Regions from separate parts of the Faecalibacterium sp. IP-3-29 genome, predicted to be linked through region 4. Evidence: riboswitches for the same ligand, from Rfam matches in the RefSeq annotation. Region 4 holds a riboswitch; each other region holds the start of a gene.

Evidence for each region. Region 4 has a riboswitch for cyclic di-GMP ahead of MTP40_RS08395 (CAP domain-containing protein). Riboswitches for the same ligand answer to the same signal wherever they lie in the genome.
Region 1: another riboswitch for cyclic di-GMP. It lies ahead of MTP40_RS12140 (hypothetical protein); the one in region 4 lies ahead of MTP40_RS08395 (CAP domain-containing protein).
Region 2: another riboswitch for cyclic di-GMP. It lies ahead of MTP40_RS12820 (InlB B-repeat-containing protein); the one in region 4 lies ahead of MTP40_RS08395 (CAP domain-containing protein).
Region 3: another riboswitch for cyclic di-GMP. It lies ahead of MTP40_RS13890 (leucine-rich repeat protein); the one in region 4 lies ahead of MTP40_RS08395 (CAP domain-containing protein).

Annotation. Positions count from the first base shown of each region.
Region 1 covers NZ_CP094471.1:2,537,037-2,542,500, reverse strand. The annotation lists gene MTP40_RS12150 (helix-turn-helix domain-containing protein) at 107-952, shown strand; gene MTP40_RS12145 (MATE family efflux transporter) at 1,000-2,301, opposite strand; cyclic di-GMP riboswitch class I at 2,567-2,642, shown strand; gene MTP40_RS12140 (hypothetical protein) at 2,804-4,807, shown strand; gene greA (transcription elongation factor GreA) at 5,171-5,464, shown strand, end outside.
Region 2 covers NZ_CP094471.1:2,687,980-2,693,443, forward strand. The annotation lists gene MTP40_RS12820 (InlB B-repeat-containing protein) at 2-2,200, opposite strand; cyclic di-GMP riboswitch class I at 2,315-2,389, opposite strand; gene MTP40_RS12825 (RecQ family ATP-dependent DNA helicase) at 2,687-4,267, opposite strand; gene MTP40_RS12830 (glycosyltransferase family 2 protein) at 4,556-5,464, shown strand, end outside.
Region 3 covers NZ_CP094471.1:2,889,504-2,894,967, forward strand. The annotation lists gene trmB (tRNA (guanosine(46)-N7)-methyltransferase TrmB) at 1-753, shown strand; gene MTP40_RS13885 (putative ABC transporter permease) at 755-1,804, shown strand; cyclic di-GMP riboswitch class I at 2,046-2,122, shown strand; gene MTP40_RS13890 (leucine-rich repeat protein) at 2,376-5,105, shown strand.
Region 4 covers NZ_CP094471.1:1,764,703-1,770,166, reverse strand. The annotation lists gene MTP40_RS08415 (sulfate/molybdate ABC transporter ATP-binding protein) at 1-452, shown strand, start outside; gene bilQ (bilirubin utilization transcriptional regulator BilQ) at 575-1,000, shown strand; gene bilR (bilirubin reductase) at 1,002-2,129, shown strand; gene bilS (flavodoxin family protein BilS) at 2,157-2,660, shown strand; cyclic di-GMP riboswitch class I at 2,778-2,853, shown strand; cyclic di-GMP riboswitch class I at 2,979-3,054, shown strand; gene MTP40_RS08395 (CAP domain-containing protein) at 3,187-3,990, shown strand; gene MTP40_RS08390 (hypothetical protein) at 4,100-4,612, opposite strand; gene rnhA (ribonuclease HI) at 4,609-5,073, opposite strand.

The sequences.
Region 1 (5,464 bases), 770 kb from region 4:
TTTTTCTATGTTACGGCACCTTGACGGTGCACGCTCTCGTTGATATTATAATAACAGATAACTTTGTGATATAAAATAGCATTTTATTGATTTGAGGTGTCAGATATTGCTTTATGATTGGACAAGCACCGCAGCCCTTGGCGTGGTGCGGGATATCCAGCCCAAAGACCCCCTGACCCTGACCGGCGAGGGGCTGTGGGTCTGCCTGATCTCCAGCGGCAGATGCACTGCCAGCCTGACCGATGCCTCGCCCTCCCCGGCGGGCAGCGCACTGATCCTGCCGCCCCAGAGCGCGGCGGCGGGCCATCTGGTGCTGAGCCGCGCCCCGTTGACCCTGACCCCGGAAGGGGAGAGCCACCTGCTCTGCATCCAGCTGACCGGGCAGGCGGCGGTGCAGTTCCTTGCCGGGCTGACGGAGCTGCCGTTCCTGGCCCGGGGCGAGACCTGCCCCGCCGCCGCAGAGCTGCTGGGCCGCCTTGCCGCCGAGGCCGATACACCCCGCAGCCGGGTTGCCAGCCAGCTGGCCTTTGCCCTGCTCTGTGAGCTTGCGGGGGCCGACAGCGCCGCCCCGCCCCTGCCGCCGCTGGTGGAGGCCGCCATTGAGGATATCCGCCAGAACTACGCTGGCCTGTACGGCGTGGAAGAGCTCAGTGAGCGGCTGGGAGTCTCCAAGAGCCACCTTGTCCGCACCTTTACCGCCGCCGTGGGGGTGCCCCCGGGGCGATACCTGACCACCGTGCGGGTGGAAGCTGCCATGCGGCTGCTCCTGCACCGGGAATACACGCTGGATGTCATTGCCAGCCTGTGCGGCTTCTCAGGGGCCAACTACCTGTGCCGGGTGTTCAAAAAAGAGACCGGCCAATCCCCCGCACAGTGGCGGGCCTTGGCCGGTCAGACAGCACGGCCCCTCAGCCCGGCGGAAAGCCAGCGGGAGCAGGCACTGTATATTTAAAATGTTCAGGAGCCGGGGCAGCACCCGGCTCTTTTCCGTGGAGGCGTTCAGCCGCACACAGACTGCGGGCGCTTGAGCAGGAACACCGTCAGGGCCAGCGTGATGGCCTCGGCGGCGGGGAAGGCCGACCACACGCCGTTCATGCCGAACAGGGCGCTCAGAATCAGCGAGCAGGTGACGATGGCGGCCACGCCCCGGCTGACCGAGGTGATGGTGGCCTCGGTGGGGCGGTTGACCGCACCCAGATAGCCCGCCGCAACAATATTACAGCCTGCAAAGAAGTAGCCCAGGAAGTAGATGCGCATACCGCTGTGGGCATATTCGGCCATCAGTGCAGAGCTCTCGCTGTTGAAGAGGGCAACAAAGGTATCGGTAAAGCCAAACACGGCACTGTACAACACCGCCGCCAGCGCCAGCGCAGTGCCGCAGCCCAGCAGAAGCAGCTTTTTTGCTCCGGTCATCTCGTTTTTGCCGTAGCACTGGCTGATCAGCGGCTGGGCACCCTGGGCCACGCCGTTGAAGATGGCTGTTGCCACCAGCGCAAAGTTTGCCACTACGCCGTAAGCGGCCACGCCCACGTTGCCCGCCAGCCGGAGCAGCAGGAAGTTGAACACGGTGGTGGTCACGGCAGAGGAAAGCTCCCCGACAAAACCGGAGATACCAAGCTGGCAGCTCTGCACCAGCAGCCGGGCCGAGGGGTCCTGCCGGACAAAGGTGAGCGTGTTGCTCTTTTGAAAAAAGTGGCGGCTGCAGATGGCGATGCTGAGCACCGGCGAGATGGCCGTTGCCAGCGCCGCGCCGGGCAGGCCCAGCCCCATGGGGAAGATGAAGATGTAATCGAACACCACATTGAACAGGCTGCCGCTCAGGGTGGCCACCATGGCAAGGGACGGGTCGCCGTCGTTGCGGACGAAGGCCGAGAAGATGTAGTTGCACATGAAGAAGGGCGTGAACAGCAGGAAGATGCGGGTGTAGTTCAGGCCCAGCGCCACAATGTCCCCATCGCCGCCCATGAGCTGCAGAAGCGTGCCCGGGCAGAACGCGCCTGCCAGCATGAACGGGATGGCGATCAGGCAGGCGCAGAGGATGGCGTTGGAAAAAAACCGCTGCGCCCGCGCCTCGCCCTGCGCCTGCAGAATGGCGTACCGGGTGGCCGCACCCAGGCCGATCATCGAGCCGAAGGCAAAGATCAGGTTGTACATGGGCAGGCAGAGGTTCAGCAGGGTCACGCCGTCGGTGCCCGCCGCCTGGGCGATGAAATAGGTGTCGGCCAGAATATAGCACGATGTGCCGATCAGACCGAAAATATTCTGCGACACATACTTGAAGAACTGCTTTGTCAGGTTCATGGATGCTTCCTTTCCGCAGGGAGAATAGGGGAGTGAAACGTAAAAACGACTACTACTATATCATAAAACCTGGCATATTTCAACGAAAAAGCGAGAAAACACGCCGCCTTTTCCCAAACGGAACACTTCTCCCCGGGGAGATGCTGCTATCCGAAAATGCCATACAGATACTTCCCTTTTTGTGCAACTTGCCAAAGATGGTTTTGGGTTATTGACAAAAAAAAAAAAAAGTCTTATGATTTTTGTGTAAAATGCCACATTGAAACAGAAGAATCGGCAAACCAGTCGAAAGGCTGCGACGCAAAGCTAAAGGGCCTGTAATATGGCAGCCAGCCGCACTTTCTCAACCATACCGCACATGGGCATCACCTCAAGGGGCGGTAGATTCCCAAAGTACAAAACGCAGAGCGTTGTACCAGCCATTTGGCCGGTGCGGCGCTCTTTTTGCTTTGTGCGGGCATGGTTATATTTTGGGAGTAATTCATAAAAGGAGGAAAACGATATGAAGTTGAAACGACTTGTCAGCGCTGTCTTAGCGATTGGTATGGCTCTGACCATTCTGCCCACTGCGGCGTTTGCAGCTGGAAATGATATCGTGCCATCTGAAGTCGGAGGTCTTGAAATTACCGAGGAAGGGTATCCAAAAGTACCAGACGAGACACCTGGCTCAATTGTAGTTAATGGTGTAACTGTCACTAGAACAAATATTACAACAAACGCTACTGGTCCACTTGATAAATGCACTGGTGAAGGTTGGTGGTGGACACCATATAGAAACAAGCCTGGTTCTGGTACAATGACTATCGCTTCTGGTTATTCATATAAGGGGTCAAAAATCCGGAATGAAATTGTTTTATATAATCAGGGAACTATCAATGGCGGAAAGTATAGATATGTTAATAACTCCGGTACGATAAACGATTGCTATGTACATCAAATCATTAATAGTGCCGGTGGCGTTATCAATGGCGGAACTTACTATGAAATGATAAAAACCAATTCGGGTACAATTAATCGTGCAGTATTCAAATTAAAGTCAAATTTGACAGACGCACACGAATTGACTGCTCAAGGTTGCATAATTAATGAAGACTTACAGGATCATGTATATACCGTTGGTGATCCAAAAGTAACAATCGCTTTCAAAGATACTCGAAAGAAAGTTAGTGGTTGGTTCATCAATGGTGAGAAAGTAGATGAAACCACTTTGCCCGGTGCTGTTGCTGGTCGTGATGGAGACTATGCTACCCTGACTTTTACCATGCCGACCGACAGAGATGTCGAAATTACCGTCAGCAAAATCGCAACTCCCTTAAAAATCGAAAACGGTCTACCGGTTGATAGCCTCGGTTCGTATTTCGGCAGCCCGTATGATGGCTGGACTTATAACAGCGGTGTGGAGACCAAAGAACTGAACAAAGCCATGACAATTGAAGATTGGTACACTGCTGATCTTGAAAACAATGCAGTAAAATGGCGTATCACAAATAACGGCATACTCCAGAACGGCATCATCAGAAATAGTGTAACCAACAATGGCACTGTTAAGGATGTCACTGCCACAAGTTACTTTACCAACAATGGTACAATTGAAAGCGGTGTATTCAGCCGTTACACAAACTTTGGTGAGCAGAACCCTGCTGTCCGTTGGGTAACTGTGAATGGCGGCACCGTGAACGGTATGACCACCGCCGGTGTTGTCGGCGAGCAGGAAGTCACCATTACCGCCCCAGATGGCTTCAAGTGCTGGTCTGTTGCCGGTGATACCGATTTCACCCTGACCGAAGAGCAGAAGCATACCAACCCGCTGACTTTGAAGCTGAACGGTGAGGACAAAGGCACTATCATCTTGACCGCACAGAGCGAGGAAGGCTATTACCCTCTGAACCTGACCGACGGTAAGGCTTACAGCGTAACTGCCGACGGCGCAAAGGATAAGGAGATCACTGCCGCCCGTGCTGGTGATACTGTGATTCTGGAAGCAGATGCCACTCTGATTCCTGACGGTATGGTCTTTGACCGCTGGGAAATCACCGGTAATACTGAGCTGACCGGTGGTTTTGATGCCAGTGCTGAAAAGACACAGTTCATCATGCCCAATACGGGTGTGACCATCCGTGCAATGTACCGCATGGCCGATGTGGAAGAACCCGACGTGCTGGGAACTGTGGCTGTCGTGGCCACCGCCGGTGTAGGTGCAGCTGTTCTTGGCTGGACGGGCTACCAGCTGGGTACGGAGCTGTACCTGAAAACCGCTCTGCCCGCCGGTACTGCCATCCCCACAAACCGTGCCGAGCTGGCCCTGCTGGTGTGGAACCATGCCGGTAAGCCCGCACCCGCCGCAGTTCTGCCCGCTGATGCCACCGATACCCAGAAGGCCATTGCCTGGGCTGTGGAAAACGATCTGCTCAAGGCCGCAAAGGACAACGGCGAGACCTATGTGGATACCGATTCCGTGAGCCGTGTTGAAGTGATCCGCGTGTGGAATAAGGCACAGGAAAAGTAAACCCCACCGTCATCCCTTCGGGATGCCACCGCCCCTAATAGGGGCGGCCTTGGCAAAAAGGTGAAACTATCCGCCATGCCAAGGGCCCCCCTATTAGCGGGGGCTGTCGCTGAAAGCGACTGGGGGGTTGCCCCCACAACCGAACCATTCTCTATTCCCAAATAACCTGTGGAAGCGCCCTGCCGGGGAACCGGTGGGGCGCTTCTGCATAGGGGCGGGAGCCGAAACCGCCGCTTTTTCCGCTCTAGCGCCGTGGTTTTTATTGACAAGCTCCCGGCTTGCTATTATAATAGAACAGTCATAATAGCATTCGTGCGCGGCTTTGCGGCTGCGTCAATCCAATAGACAAGGAGAAGATCCAAAATGGCACAAGAAATCAAGATGTCCGCTTCCGGCCTGAAGGCGATGCAGGACGAACTGGAATACCTCAAGACGGTCCGCCGCAAGGAGCTGGCCGAGGAGATCAAGGAAGCCCGCAGCCACGGCGACCTTTCTGAGAACAGCGAGTACGATGAAGCCAAGAACACCCAGGGTCTGGTGGAAAACCGCATCACCGAGCTGGAGCAGATGGTCAAGAACGCTGTGATCATCGACGAGAGCGAGTTGAGCGTGGACAGCGTTTCTGTTGGCACCCACGTTTCCATCAAGATGATCGGC
Region 2 (5,464 bases), 920 kb from region 4:
CTTACCCCTTCATCTCCTGCGCCTTATTCCAAGTCTGGATAACTTCCCAGCGGCTCACAGAAGCGTCTGCGGCCTTATCGGCGGAGATGAGCTGGTTCTCGATGGCCCAAGTCAGAGCCTTCTGTTCATCGGTGGCATCGGGAGCCATCACAGCGGCAGGGGCAGGCTTTCCGGCTTCAGTCCAGACCAGCTTTGCCAGTTCGGCGGTGTTCTGCGGGATGGCCACACCATCGGGCAGGACAGTGTTCAGATACAGCTCGGTGCCGATCATGTAGCCGGTATAACCAACCACAGCAGCGCCCACACCGGCGGTTGCCACCATGGCAACGGTGCCCAGAACGTTGGGTTCCTCGGGCTGGTCGGCCATCCGGTACATCGCACGGATGCTCAAAGTCTGTGCAGGCATCTTGAAGCTTGCAGTGGCGGCATGGGAATCAAAACCGCCCTCTTCCAGCGTCAGAGCCACATCCGCAGGGGAAATCTCCCAGCGGTCGAACACCATGCCCTCCGGGGCATCGGCAGCGGTCAGCTTGACGGTATCGCCTGCCTTGGCAGAGGTGATCTCTGTGCCGTCGGCATTGGTGGCGGTGCCATCGGTCAGGCTCATCCGGTAGTAGCCTTCCTTGACCTGTGCGGTCAGGGTAACGCTCCACTCGTCGTCGCCGTTCAAGGTCAGGTCAAATGCAGTGGTATTGCCCACCTGCTTGGTGATTGCTTCTTCATAGCTCGGGTCGGCAGTGACTTCCCAGCCGGTCCAGGAGGTTGCATCTGCTTCCACGTTCAGGGTCTGGTTGCCCACAACGCCCACCAAGCCGGAGATGCCGTTGGCGGTGCAGTTGTTCAGAGTGACCCAGCTGAGTTTAATGTCGGGCTGATTGTCGAAGCTTGCATATCGTGAAAAAATACCGCCATTAGTAAATCCGTAATTTTTAGTAACAGTATTATCTGGATTTGTTTTGGATACAGAGGCATTTGAATAGCGATCGGTAAATGTACCATTATTTACTGTGCCATAATTGCTTACGCTGAAATTAAATATACCGTCATCGATAGTTCCGAAGTTTCTTACAGAAGTATTAAATTTCCCACCCTCAATCTTGCCGGTTTCTTCGTTTCTAAGAGTGCCCTCAGACGGATTTTCAGAGATAAAAATACCCCCATTGATGATGCCGAAATTTTTGATATTCCAATCGACCTCTGTATTTCCTAAATCAACGATACTATCAGTACCATCATCACACTTCTCTTTAATGGTTAAAGTGTTTGTATTAGAATCATAAATCCACCCATCATGTTCGCTACCAGAGTAAAGTTCGCCGTCTTTATCCACGGGAACTATTTTGCCATCAACAAGACCAATCGTATTCTCCGAAAGCGGAACCTTATCAACAGCGGCCTCAATATAGATATTTCCTGTATCAGGCACTGTAACCTGAAGCGTCTTATCATCAATTTTAATAATATAAGGAGAAAGGCTTTCGTCATAATTCCAATTACGGAATGTCTTGGAAGTAGCGATAACTTTGAAAGTATGGGGCTGATTCTTACCTACCATATAAACACTTTCATTAAAGACAACATCCTCCGGAAGGTTAGGAATCACCGGAATAATCGAGCATCCGGGTGCTTTCAGATACTGATATGTCGTCGATGTAAAATTATCCGGAAGCTGGCAAATCAGACCACCGGTAAGCGTTCCCTTTGTCATTTCAAAGCTTCCGTAGACAATTCCATTCTCGAACTCTGTGTTATCAGATACAGTAGAAGTGTAATTCTTGATATATCCACCTTTCACTATTCCAGATGAACGTGCATCGATCGATTCGAATTGTCCATTCTCAATCGTTGAAAAGTTATAAACACATTTCTGAAAGATGCCATCTTTGATTATTCCAGCTTGGTTGCGAACCTCACATGGGATAGTATTTGGCACTTCAGCATTGACTTCATTAGGATCAAAAGTAGCAGTGAAATTTAATTTATATGATGACGCATCACTACCTGACCATGACCAATTATAGGCATGATCAACAATGATCATACCATTAACCGCATTTTTCCCTTTGGTATCCGGCTGGTCACCAATAAAACTAAGATGATTCACATACGTAGGTTTATCTGCCGCAAACGCCGCCGTGGGCAGCATTGTCAAAGCCATGCCAACGGCCAGAATGGCGCTGACAAGTCGTTTGAGTTTCATTGTGATTCCTCCTTTAGAGTCTACCCCAAATGTGTATTGCACCCACCGCAAACGTAAAAAAGCGCCGCACCTGCCCCGAAAGGCTGGTGTGGCGCTGTGGATGTACTTCTTGGGAAGTGCAGCTGGTTGCCCGGTCTGGGCCCTTTAGCTTTGCGTCGCAGCCTTCCGGCTGGTTTGCCAATTCTTCTGTTTTGCGGGGGTGCTCTTGCACATCCTATTATACCCCCCCCCCCCTACATATAAATCAAGTGTTTTTGTCATGTTCGGAATATGTTACAAATATAGTCTATTTTTTAGTGTAGTTTGACTGGGATGGGGGGTGGCCCTCTCCGTCATTGCTGCGCAATGCCACCTCTCCCTTCGGGAGAGCTGTCGAGCGATAGCGAGACTGAGAGGGTGAGGCCGTCAAAGAGTGACGAAACCAGAAATGCCGCCCGAGCTTTTCAGCCCAGAGCGGCATTTCCGGTTTTTCCTTTCTGTTTTATGTTACCTTGAACTTACCATATCCTCAATGACACTCAGGAACTCCTGCCCATAGCGGGCGGCCTTTTTCTCGCCCACACCCGGGATATTGAGCAGTTCCTCCACGCTCAGGGGCTTTTTCAGCGCCATCTGGCGGAGGGTGGAATCATTGAACACCATATAGGCAGGGAGCTTCTGCTTTGCGGCCAGCCGCTTACGCAGGGCATAGAGGGCAGCCAGCAGCTTCTCGTCTGCTTCGCTGAGGGCATCTTCGTCGGCACGGCGGCGGGAGGCCGAGGCCAACCGCTTTGCACTGGCCGCGGCGCGCTGGCGGGCTTGTGCCGCCTGCTCCTCCACCTGTTCGGCAGCCTGTGCTGCCAGCAGACAGTTGGAACAGTTCTCGCACTTCTGGGGCGCGGCCTCGCCGAAGTAGCTCAGCAGATACCCCCGCAGGCAGCGCGGTGTGGTGGAGTAGAAGGTCATGTACTTGAGCCGTTCCTCTGCCTTGCGTGCCGCTTCGGCCTTGACATCCGCAGGCAGGCCGTTGTCAGCCTCCATCTCCTTGTCGATGAAGAACCGGATGGTGCGCACATCGGTGCCGGAATAGAGCAGGGTGCAGCGGGCTGGCTCCCCGTCACGGCCCGCGCGGCCCGCCTCCTGATAATAGCTCTCCAGATCCTTGGGCATATTATAATGGATGACGAACCGGACGTTTGGCTTATCGATGCCCATGCCGAAGGCATTGGTCGCCACCATGATCTGCACCCGGTCATAGAGGAAATCGTCCTGATTCTGCCGCCGGGTATCCGCATCCAGTTTGGCGTGGTAGGCTGCCGCACGGATTCCCCGGCTCTGCAGCAGGCGGGTGGTCTCGTCCACCTGCCGGGTGGTGCTGCAATAGATGATGCCCGCATTGTCCCGCTCCCTGAGCACAAGGTCGAGCAGAACTTTGGGCTTCTCGCTGGGCAGAGCCCTGCGGGTGGCAAAATAGAGGTTGGGCCGGTCGAAGCTGGTGGTCACCTCGTAGGGGGTGTGGAGTTCCAGATGGGTGCGGATGTCCTCCCGCACATGGGCCGTGGCGGTGGCCGTAAAGGCTCCCACCACCGGGCGCTTGGGCAGGCTGTCCACAAACGCCTTGATGCGCAGGTAGCTGGGGCGGAAGTCCTGCCCCCACTGACTGATGCAGTGGGCCTCGTCCACCGTGACCATGCTGATCTCCCGCTCCTGCGCAAACCGCTGGAAACCCGGCATCTCCAGCCGCTCCGGAGCCACATAGATGATCTTATACCACCCCTCCCGGGCGCGGCGGAGCATCAGGGCCTTCTGGTTGTCCGTCAGGCTGTTGTTCAGGAAAGCTGCCGCCACACCTGCCTGTACCAGCGCCCCCACCTGATCCTTCATCAGGCTCACCAGCGGCGAGACCACGATGGTGACGCCCGGCAGCAGCAGGGCCGGCACCTGATAGCAGATGGACTTGCCCGCACCTGTGGGCATCACGGCCAGCACATCCTGCCCGGCCAGCAGGCGGGAGACGATCTCCTCCTGACCCGGGCGGAAGCTGTCGTAGCCAAAGACTTTTTTCAGAATACTATGCGGACTTTCCATGGTTCCTCCTATCCATACAAAACCGCTCCGTCATTGCTTCGCAATGCCACCTCTCCTAGTAGGAGAGGCAAGTCTTGGCTCCCCTACCAGGGGAGCTGGACACAAAGCGGCCTGAGAGGTTTATAACCCAATCAGTATACCACAACTTCCCGGATAATTGTAAAACATCTCTGACATTTCCCACGTTCGATAGCATTTCCTGCACAAAAATGCTATAATATGGGTACATATCTCCATCCCGGCCCCTGCCTTGCGCATCTGCCGGAAAAGAGCAAAGGAGTATTTTGTATGGCTCAGAAATTGATCACTTTCGCCGTCCCGTGCTACAACTCGGCGGCATATATGCGCCACTGCATCGAGACCCTGCTCTCCGCCGGGGAGCAGGCCGAGATCATCCTGGTGGACGATGGTTCCACCAGGGATGACACCCCCGCCATCTGCGATGAGTACGCTGCCAAATGTCCCACCATCGTCAAGGCCATCCATCAGGAGAACGGCGGCCACGGCGAGGGCGTGAATCAGGGCATCCGCAACGCCACCGGCCTGTATTACAAGGTAGTGGACAGCGACGACTGGCTGGACGAAGCAGCCCTCAGGACCGTGCTGGCCAAGCTGAACACGCTGACTGCCCGGGGCACCGCGCCTGACCTGATGATCTGCAACTATGTCTACGAGCATGTGGAGGACAACACCAGCCACACCGTGCGCTACACCAACGTGTTCCCCCAGAACCGACTGTTCAACTGGACGCATGTCGGCCACTTCCGGCCCGACCAGAACCTGCTGATGCACTCGGTGATGTACCGCACACAGGTGCTGCGGGACTGCGGCATGGTGCTGCCCAAGCACACCTTCTATGTGGACAACATCTTTGTCTACCAGCCCCTGCCCTTTGTCAAGAGCATGTACTATATGGATCTGGACCTGTACCGCTACTTCATCGGCCGGGCCGACCAGAGCGTGAACGAGAGTGTGATGGTCAAGCGGGTGGACCAGCAGCTGCGGGTGACCCGCCACATGATCGACTGCCAGGACCTGGATGCCCTCAAGGGCCAGAAGAAGCTGCGCAGCTATATGCTGCACTACCTCTCCATGATGATGGCCATCAGCGACATCTTCCTGTTGCTGGACGGCAGTGCCGCCGCAAAGCAGAAGGAGAACGAACTGTGGGCCTACCTCAAGGCACACACCAGTGCC
Region 3 (5,464 bases), 1.1 Mb from region 4:
ATGAGAATGCGTTTCAAACCCTACGCCCACGATGAGCTGATGGCCGCCGATTTCCACGTCCACGAGCCCCTGATCTGGGGCGGCAAGTGGCACGCACAGTATGCCCGCCCGGAGCAGCCCTTTGTGCTGGAGCTGGGCTGCGGCAAGGGCGGCTTCCTCTCCCAGCTGGCCTGCGCCCACCCGGAGAACAACTATCTGGGCATTGACATCACCGATAAGGTGCTGATCCTTGCCAAGCGCAAGATCGAGGCCGCTTACACCGAGGCAGGCCGCCCCATCGACAACGTGAAGATCATGAGCACCGACATCGAGCGCATCAAGGGCGTGCTCACCGCCGAGGATACCGTCAGCCGCATCTACATCAACTTCTGTAACCCGTGGAGCAAGAACGCTTCCTCCAACAAGCACCGGCTCACCTATCCCCGCCAGCTCATCCAGTACCGCGAATTCCTGAAGGACGGCGGCGAGATCTACTTCAAGACCGATGACGACGACCTGTTCCGCGACAGCCTGGAGTATTTCCCCGCTTCCGGCTACGAGATCACCTGGAAGACCTTTGACCTGCACGAGAACGAGCCGGAGTGGAACATCCGCACCGAGCACGAGGGGATGTTCACCGAAATGGGCATCAGGATCAAGGCCCTGATCGCCAAAAAGCTGCCCGGCGATGAGACCGTGACCTGGATCGAGCCCAAGGTCCTGAAAAAGAGGAAGGCTGCGGAGGAAGCTGCTGCCGCCGCAAAGGAGGCGTAAGATGTCCTTTTTTGTCAACACCATGGTCTGCGGCTTTTCGCTGTATCAGATCCTGGCGTTTTTCCTGATCTACTCCTGCCTGGGCTGGTGTCTGGAGGTCATCTATGCTGCCGTTTCCACCGGCCAGCTGGTGAACCGCGGCTTTCTGAACGGCCCGGTCTGCCCCATCTACGGCTTTGGCATGATCATTGTGCTGTTCACCCTTTCGCCGCTGGTAGACAACCTGTTGCTGCTCTATATCGGCGGCGTGATCCTGCCCAGCGTGCTGGAGCTGGCGGGCGGCTGGGCGCTCTACAAGCTCTACCACACCCGGTGGTGGGATTACAGCGACTTCCCCTTCAACATCGGCGGATATATCTGCCTGGAGTTCTCCCTTTTGTGGGGCGTGGGCACCGTTGTGGTGATGAAGGCCGTTCACCCCGTGATCGCCGGCCTTGTGGAGATGGTCCCCCAGATGGTGGGCTTTGTTCTCATGTGCATCCTGTACGCCTGCTACGCCGCCGATGTGGTGGTGACCGCCTTTGCGGCCTCTGACCTGGCCCGTGAGCTGGATGCCCTGGAAAAGGTGGCCGACAGTATGCACGCCGTGTCCGATGCCATGACCGAGCTGCTGGGTACCACCGCCATGGATGTGGACCAGAAGATGGACGAGAGCCGCCTGCAGCTCAAGCTGGCGGCTGCCGAGGCCCGGGACAATGCCGCCAGGCTGAGCCCCCGGGATGCCGCTGCCGCCCTGCGCGCCAAGGCCGACGAGGCCATGGAGGCCGCACGCAAGTCCTCGCAGGAGGCCCGGCTCAATGCCTCTGAGGCCGCCGCTGCCGTCAAGCTGGCCGCCAAGGGCACCGCAGAGCGCACGGCAGAGCTGCTCCGTCTGGAACAGCTGGCCGAGGAGCTGCAGGCCCGCAGCGAGGAGATGCGCGCCCGCACCCGGAGCTCCAAGTACTTTGGCAAGGGCCGTATGCTCCGCGCTTACCCCAAGCTGCGCCACGGCGAAAAGCACCGCTCTCTGGACGAGCTGCGGGAGCGCCTGAAGTACGAGCGCAGGCACTGACCCTGACCGCTGCAGCAACCCCAAATGCCCCTGACCGGCTTCTTTCGGTCAGGGGCATTTTTCTTGCACTGCATTCTCCATAAAGTCAGGCAGATCTTGTGCTGCCGCAGGATTTTGTTTTCGTTATGTTTTCCACATTGTACGCTCCTTTTTGTATACTCTTCCAAATCTATTTTCGTCATATTGACAAAAAAAAAAATAGAGTATCTTATCCTGTGCAATATGCTATTCCCGCTAAAAACTGAAGAATCGGCAAGCCAGTCGAAAGGCTGCGACGCAAAGCTACAAGGGCCTGTAATATGGCAGCCAGCCGCACGTTATTCTATCCGGGTAAGGTAACATGAAACCTTGCACCTCCTTGTGAAGATGCGTCGGCTTCCCTTCAGGAGAGCGAGCGCGCAGCGGGCCTGCAAGGGTTCAGAGTGTCGTACCAGCCGTTTGGCCGGTGCGGCGCTCTTTTGTTTTGGTTGAAATAGAGAAAGTTTTTGGGAATATCATGGAAAAGGAGTAAAAAATTATGAGACCTAAGCGTTTGATCAGCTTATTGGTTGCGGTCTGCATGATGATCACCATGCTGCCCCTGTCGGCAGTCACGGCATTTGCGGCAGACACGTCATCGTCAACTGTATATGAAGCCACCGTTGACGGTTACAAGTATGCCTATACGGTAAATGCAGACGGTAATGCAACCATCACAGATTTTCTTGGCCCTGTTGCTTCAACAAGCACTGGCTCCTACGACATCACCATACCCGAAAAGTTGGACGACCACCCTGTAACCGGTTTGGGAGAATCTTCATTCTCTGGCACCTATTCACCTGATCATCCGAAAAATAACACTCTGCTCTCATTCTGTAACCAGATTCAATCCGTCACAATTCCAGAAAGCGTCACTTCCATCGGTAAGTCTGCCTTTGAAGATTGCTCCAACTTGGACTCTCTTACCATCAAAGGTGTTGCCACTTCGATAGGAGCCTATGCCTTTGGAAGCTGTACTTCTCTTACATCACTTTCGTTAGTTGGCAGCTTTCAAACGATCGGCGATTACGCCTTTGTAAGCTGTGGCATGACATCTCTTACCATTGATGCCACTATCACATCGATTGAAAAATACGCCTTTTCAAGCAGATCTCTTACATCGCTTTCATTAACGGGCAACGTTCAGAAAATCGGCGATTACGCCTTTTATTCTTGCTCTTCTCTGAAGACCGTCACTCTTCCCAAAAGTCTGACTTCCATCGGAGCGTATGCTTTTGATTCCTGCACCAGCCTGGATTCGATTGAAATTCCCGGAACGGTCACTGAGATCGGTGATTTCGCATTCCACCTCAGTGGGCTTACCTCCGTCAAAATTGACGAAGGTGTGCAGTCAACCGGAGTTCATATGTTTTATGATTGCGATAACCTGGCCACTGTGAACCTCCCTGAAAGCCTGACAACCATTGCCAAGGGTTCCTTTGCGTTTTGCTCCGACTTGAATCATGTTAAGATCCCCGCCCGTGTCACTTGCATTGGGGATGGTGCGTTTTCCCATTGCACCTCACTTTCAGAGATCACCCTGCAAGATGAAGTGAAAACCATCGGTGCGGATGCTTTTTTATCCTGCCAAGAGCTCACCTCGATCACTCTGCCGGACAGTGTGACAGACATTGGCAAGGAGGCTTTTGGGCATTGCTCAAAACTCGAGTCCATCACCATCCCGAAAAATGTAACAACCATTAAATCTGATACCTTTGACTTTTGCTTCAATCTGAAATCCATTACGCTCCCTGCCGGATTGACCTCCTTCCAGGATGATCTGAGCACTTGTACGGCTGGGTATTTCTACGCTACCGATTACAAAAAGGACGAAAATGGCGACCCCATTTATGGCGAAGATGGACAGCCTATCTATATTTACACTCCCAATGGTGCCATCTACTATAACAGCAATAAAACCGATGCAGATAAACTGCTTGCAAACTCTACCAACACCGATCTGAAAAACCGCAATTTTCTTTACCTCTGCAATGTGACCTTTGATGCCAATGGCGGCAACCTGACCGACTCCGCTGAGGTGCCGGTTTATAAGACCGAAAAAATCACTGATACCAAGGCAAACGAACTGACTGCCATCCATGATCCCACCCGTGCGGGTTACAAGTTCACCGGCTGGTACACCACCCCAGATGGCAAGCCCGAAGATGGCAAGTTTGATGTGGACGAAACCGCAATTACAAAGGACATCACCCTCTATGCCGGTTGGGAGTTCGACCCCGATGCTCCGAGCTGCCACCCGCTGACCGTGACCGGCGGCACTGTTACTGTGAAATACGACGGCAGCGATGTGACCAGCAAGTTGAACAGCAGCACTGACGCAACCACCGGCCAAAAGACCTACTCTGTACCGGAAGGCGCAGAAGTGACCGTGACGCTGGACAAGAACACAGCGCCCGAGGGCAAGGTGTTTGACGGTTGGTCTACCTCCCTGCCCACAGGTCAGGACTACAAGGCAGAAAACATCACCTTTACCATGCGCAGTGGTGTGAATGTGTCTGCAACGTACCGTGATGCCGCCGCTGACCACACCCCCGGTACCGCAGCCTGCCACCCGCTGACCGTGACCGGCGGCATTGTTACCGTGAAAAACGGTGACAAGGATGTGACCGATACCCTGACTGTTACTACTGACGAGACCACCGGCAAAAAGACCTACTCTGTACCGGAAGGCGCAACAGTGACCGTGACGCTGGACAAGACCCTGATCCCTGAGGGCATGGTGTTTGACATCTGGTCTACCGGCAAGTTCTCCCTGCCGCTGGGTCAGGACTACAAGGCTGAGAGCATCACCTTTACCATGAACACCATGAGCAGTGATGCGGATATTGCCGCACAGTACCGTGATGCCACCATTGAAGATGATGGGCCCAATGTGCTGGGCACTGCCGCGATCATTGGTACTGCCGCTGTGGGCGGTGCAGTGCTGGGCTATCAGGCCTATTCTCTGGGCACTGAATTTGCAGGCAAGCTGATGGCTCTGCCCTACTTCCCCAGCAACCGCAGCGCCCTTGCCATGATGCTGTGGGAGGATGCAGGCAAGCCCATGCCCGAATCTGAACTGCTCTACCCCGATGTAGGGCAGGAAGAGCAGGATATGGACCTGCAGCATGCCGCCCGCTGGGCCATGGAAAACGAGCTTATCCCTGACCTGAACGATGAGGGCACGGCTCCGGAAGAGATGAAGTTCTTCCCGGCCAATCCCGTAAGCAAGCTCGATGTGCTGAATGCATGGCAGAAGGCACAGGAGCTCAAGAACAACTAACGCCATCCCCGAATATTCCCAAATATACGTAGAAGCGCCTCATCCTTTACCGGATGGGGCGCTTCTGCGTTGTAATGTGTCGAATTTTCTGTTATACTGTACCTGTCGGCCTTCCGACCCATTTGATGTGGGAAGGAGGTGGTAACCATGGAAATGGTAGTCTCATTTATACTGTCCGTCGCAGCGGGTGTGGTCAGCTACTACATCTGCAAGTGGCTTGAGGAACAGTTCAAGGCCGGTAAGCACTAACCCTTAGCAAGCAGGAAGCCCCCTTGGTATTCGCAGTACCGAGGGGGCTTCTTGTTGCTTTGGTGGAACCATGGAATGGTTCCGTAGTCTCATCTACAACTTTAGTATAT
Region 4 (5,464 bases):
GCCTGTGCAGGGAGATGATCGTGATGGACAGCGGCGAGGTGCTCCGGGTAGGTACGACCAAGGAGGTCTTTGCCGACCCCCGCACCCGTGCCGCCGCCCGCCTGACCGGCTGCAAGAACATTCTGCCCTGCACCCGGGTGGGGGAGCATACCGTTCATCTGGCGGGCTGGGAACAGCCGCTGACCGTGGCTCTGCCGGTGCCCGAGGGCTGCCGTGCCGTGGGCATTCGCGCCCATGATTTTGCGCCCTGCGCTCCCGGCACCCCCAACAGCCTGCCGGTGCAGGCTGTCTCCACCAGTGAGAATCCCTTTGACTGGAACATGATCTTCACCCTGCCCGGCGGTGAGACTCGCCTGTGGTGGAAGGTGTCCAAGGAGACGCTGGCGGCCCCGCCGCCAAAAGCACCCGCCTGCCTTGCTGCCGCCCCGGAAAATATCATGCCGCTGGTCTGAGGCAAAAAATCGTTCTCTCCCTGCTCCCGAAACAGAAATACGGAGCAGGGAGAATTTTTTTGAAAAAAGTACTTGACTTTATCAAGTAATGTGATTATACTAGACCTTGTCAAGTAAAGGAGATGCAAAGAGTGATCCAATCGACCATATCCTTCTACGTGATGGAGTTTTACAAGCAGTTCACAGCCTACACCACCCAGCAGCTGCAGGAGTTTGGCCTGAGCTGTGGCATGATGTATTTTGTGATCTACGTGGGCAAACATCCCGGCTGCACCCCGGCTGAGATGACCAAAAACCTGCACCTGGACTGGGGCCACTGCCAGCGCAGCGTGATCAAGCTGGTGGAAGATGGCTTTATGACCCGGGAAAAGCAGGGCCGCAGTTATCATTTGGGGCTGACCCCGGCGGGTGAGAGAGCATTCCGGACCTGCCACCAGGTATTTTTCGATTGGGATGCACAAAATTTGAGCGGGCTGACCGAAGAGGAACAGCACCAGCTCCTGAGCCTGCTGCAAAAGGCAGCACGGACGAGGAAAGAGAGTGTGTAACATGTACGACACCATCCTGAGCCCCATTGATTACGGTGGAATGCAGCTGAAGAACCGCATTATCTTTGCCCCCACCACCTTCGGCCTTTCGGACGAGGAATATCTGGCGGAGATGGAGCGGCTGGCCAAGGGCGGCTGCGCCATGATCATCATCGGCGACGTGCCGGTGGCCAAGAGCCGGTTCGAGAAGTCCCTGTTTGACAAAAAGGGCTTTGCCTTCTATCAGCAGATCTGCGAGATCGCCCACAAATACAGCTGCAAGGTCTGCGCCCAGCTCCACCAGACCGATACCGACATGATGTCCATCATCAAGTGCATCCCGGGGATGCTGATGAAAAAAATCACCCCCGACCAGCTGCGGGAGCGGATGAACGATGCCGTGGGCCCCTACATCACCAAGATGTCCCAGAAAAAGATCCATCAGATCATCGCGGGCTTTGGCAAGGCTGCTGTGCTGGCAAAGCAGGCGGGCTTTGACATGGTGCAGGTGCACGGCGACCGGATGTGCGGCAGCTTCTCTTCCGCCATCTTCAACCACCGCACCGATGAATACGGCGGCAGTGCCGAGCGCCGCGCCCGCTTTGCCGTGGAAGCTGTCAAGGCAGTGCACGCCGCTGTGCCCGGCATGGCCATTGACTACAAGCTGGCTGTCCGGCAGGAGAACCCCCATTACGGCAACGCCGGTGTGGTGGAGGAGGAACTGGCCGTGTTCGTGCCCCTGCTGGTGCAGGCAGGCGTGACCAGCTTCCATGTGACACTGGCCAACCACTCTGCGCTGGAAAATACCATCCCGTCGGCCAGCCACCCCGAGTTCAAGGAGACCGGCTGCTTCCTCAAGTTCTGCGATGAGGTGCGCCGGTATACCAGCGTGCCGCTCTGCGGTGTGGGCGGCCTGAACGACCCCGATTTTGTGGAGCAGCAGCTTGCCAGCGGCCGCATCCAGTGTGCGGCAATGTGCCGCCAGCTGCTGGCCGACCCCAACTGGGTCAACAAACTGCAGAGCGGCAATGCGGCAAAGATCCACCGCTGTGTCCGCTGCAACAAGAAGTGCCTGGGCGGCCTGATCGCCCATCAGGGCACCCGCTGTATCTATGATGCCCTGAACGCAAAAGAACAGGGAAGCATCTGATATCAAACATAATAAAGGAGAATGACCATGAGCTACGCCATCGTTTTCAGCAGCAAGACCGGCAACACCCGCCTGCTGGCCGACACCCTTCGCGCAAGCTTGCCCCAGAATGAGTGCACCTACTTCGGAGCACCGGCCCCGGAGGCACTGGAGGCTGAGACCCTTTACATCGGCTTCTGGACGGACAAGGGCCATGCCGATGACACCCTCACCGCCTTTTTGCAGACCCTGAAGGGGAAGCAGGTCTTTTTGTTCGGCACCGCAGGCTTTGGCGGCAGTGCGGAATATTTCGAGCAGATCCTGGCAGCGGTGCAGAAGTCGCTGGATGAGAGCAACACGGTCATTGGAACTTATATGTGCCAGGGCAAGATGCCCATGACTGTGCGCCAGCAGTACGAAAAGATGCTGCAGCAGCCCAACCATGCACCCAACCTCGAGATGCTGATCGAGAATTTTGACAAGGCGCTGGCTCACCCGGATGCCGCAGACCTCGACCAGCTGCGCAAAAAGGCGGCAGAGGTGCAGGCATAACGGAAGAACTCTTCAAAAAGCAGTTTTTTGAGAAAGCTGCTCCAAAACAGTTGACAGGTTCTGCCCGATGTGGTAGGATAATGTCGAGGAAATGGGAACAGTTCCTCAAGGTGAATTGAATATTCTCGGCAAAACAGTCGAAAGGCTGTGACGCAAAGCTACAGGGCCTGTAAAATGGCAGCCAGCTGCTTCTCAAAGAAATTTTTCTTTGGGTGACCTGCTTAGAATTTCTAGGTGTTGTTTTGCTGAGTGTATTGCAGAACAACACCTTTTTTCGTTCTCAAATTTCTTCCCAAAAGAAGAAAGGCACGCAAAACTGAATATCCTCGGCAAAGCAGTCGAAAGGCTGTGACGCAAAGCTATAGGGCCTGTAAAATGGCAGCCAGTTGCTTCTCATCACCTGAGGGTCTCCACAGCGGAGATTGGGTGTTGAGTGACCTTCATCTGAAGCATCAGGTGTCGATTGCCGAGTATACCAGCAATCGACACCTTTTTTCATGGGGCAACACAAAAGAGGTTCAACACCATGCGTAACGCTTCGATGAAAGTCCTGAAGAATCTGGTCTGCTGCGCCGCATTCATCTGCCTGATGTTTGTTCTGGCAATGCCCGCACACGCAGCTTCCAAGGCCGATGAGCTGCTGCAGCTCGTCAACGCAGAGCGTGCACAGGCCGGTGTGGCTCCTCTGAGCATGGGCAGCAGCGCACTGAATGCTGCCGCACAGGCCCGTGCAGAAGAACTTACCGTCAATTATTCCTACAACCGCCCCAATGGCAGCCGCGAGTTCACCATCCTGCCGGAGTACGGTGTGGACGATGTTTCTGTGGGCGAGAACTACTGGGCAGCTGCTGAGAATGCTTCGGACGTGGTCGCCGCCTGGAATCGCTACGATTTCTTCAAGGAGCGGATGCTGGACAAGGATGCCACCTCCGTTGGCATTGGCTACTACGAGGGCGGCGAGTACGGCAATTACTGGGTGATGATCTTTACCTACGCCCGCGGCACCAGTGAGAACGGTTTCGCACAGGAAGTGCTGGCGCTGGTCAACGCTGAGCGCGCAAAGGAAGTGGCAAAGGTCGCTTCCCACACCCGCCCCGATGGCACCAACTGCTTCACCGTGCTGAAAGAGTACGGCGTGTCTGATACCGCCACCGGCGAGAATGCCGCCTGGGGCGAGACCACGCCCGAAAAGGTCGTTGCAGACTGGATGGCTTCGGAAGGCCACCGTGTCAATATCATGGACCCTGCCGCCAAGTATATGTGCCTTGGCTACAACTACGATGCCAATTCTCAGTGGGGCCACAACTGGATCCAGATCTTCGCAAAGTAAGCGGATGACTTCCATTGAGCGTTGTACGATAAAATAAAACAGAGCAAAAAGAGATGCACCCCGCTCCCTGAACCGGTTTCAGGAAGGCGGGGTGCATCTCTTTTGCTTTTTATTCTGCTGCCATCTCAGCCACATCCTCGGGGCTGAAATCGCCCAAGGGCAGGATGAGCCGGCCCAGCGTTTCCTGCGGCAGGGCGGCAAGCCGGACACTCTCGTCCGCAATTTCGGCAGGGCAGAGGACGTGCACGCCGTCCGCACCAGTCTCTACCCGGGCGCGGTGGCCGGTGGCAATGTACTGGATGCCCAGCCGGTCAGCCGCCGCCAGCAGGGCGGGGAAGCGCAGGTCGGCCGGGGCAGCGGTCTCCTCGGCCAGCTGGCTGGCCAGTTCGCTGGCATTCAGGGTGATGCACTCGATGCCCAGAGCCTTGGCGGCTTCCCTGGCGGCATCCACAACGGGGTCATCGGTGCACAGACGCACCACAGCGCCCATCACCGCAAAGCCCTGCTGCTGTAAAATGCGGACAGCTGCTTTGCAGCCCGTGCCGCCGCACAGGCCCACCAGCACCTTGTCCTGCTGTTCATAGGTATCGAACCCGCTGCCGGGCAGAAATGTATCGCTCATCGTCCCTGTCTCCCTCCGTGTGCCTGACTTTGTGCCACGGCCAGCTGGTCGCAGCGCTCGTTTTCCGGGTGGCCTGCATGGCCCTTGACCCAGACATAGGTGATCTTGTGCCGGGCTTCCTGCTCCAATGCCTGTTCCCACAGGTCGGGGTTCAGGGCAGGGGAGCCGTCGGACTTTTTCCAGCCCCGGCGCTTCCAGCCCCTGGCCCAGCCCTTTTCCAGCCCGTTGATGACGTACTGGCTGTCAGAGCACAGCCGCACCTCACAGGGCTCCTTGAGCTGGCGCAGGGCCTCGATAAAGGCGGTCAGCTCCATCCGGTTGTTGGTGGTGGAAGCATCGCCGCCGCTGAGCTCTTTTTCGTAGACCTTGCCGTTGAAGCGGTAGCGCAGCACTGCGCCCCAGCCGCCCGGGCCGGGGTTGCCGCTGCACGCGCCATCGGTGTAAACTTCGACTTGTTTCATCTGTTTCTCCCGGAACTTGAATTTTTGGATACCTCTATTTAGAGCTATTTTTCCGGTTCTGTCAAGAGGAAAACGTATCATCCCCGGCTTTTCCGGCAAAGCTTTGAATTGACAAAGTGGACAAGAAATACTATACTGTTTGTAACAAAATGCGTATAGGGGCGCACCGGTGCGGTGTGTCCGGCCGGAACGGGGCAGTGCCGCGGTCGCATCGAACAGATGGACTGACAGGGCAGAAATTACTCCGTTCCGGCCATCCCAGTGCCGAAAACGGGCATGGAAGCGAAAAATTCTATACGATGGTTTCGATGGGAGCGGCGGTGCGCTTGCTGCTCCTTCACAACAGACAGGCCGCTCGCAAAGGGGTGTGCCTGCGTTTTGTAATTGATTT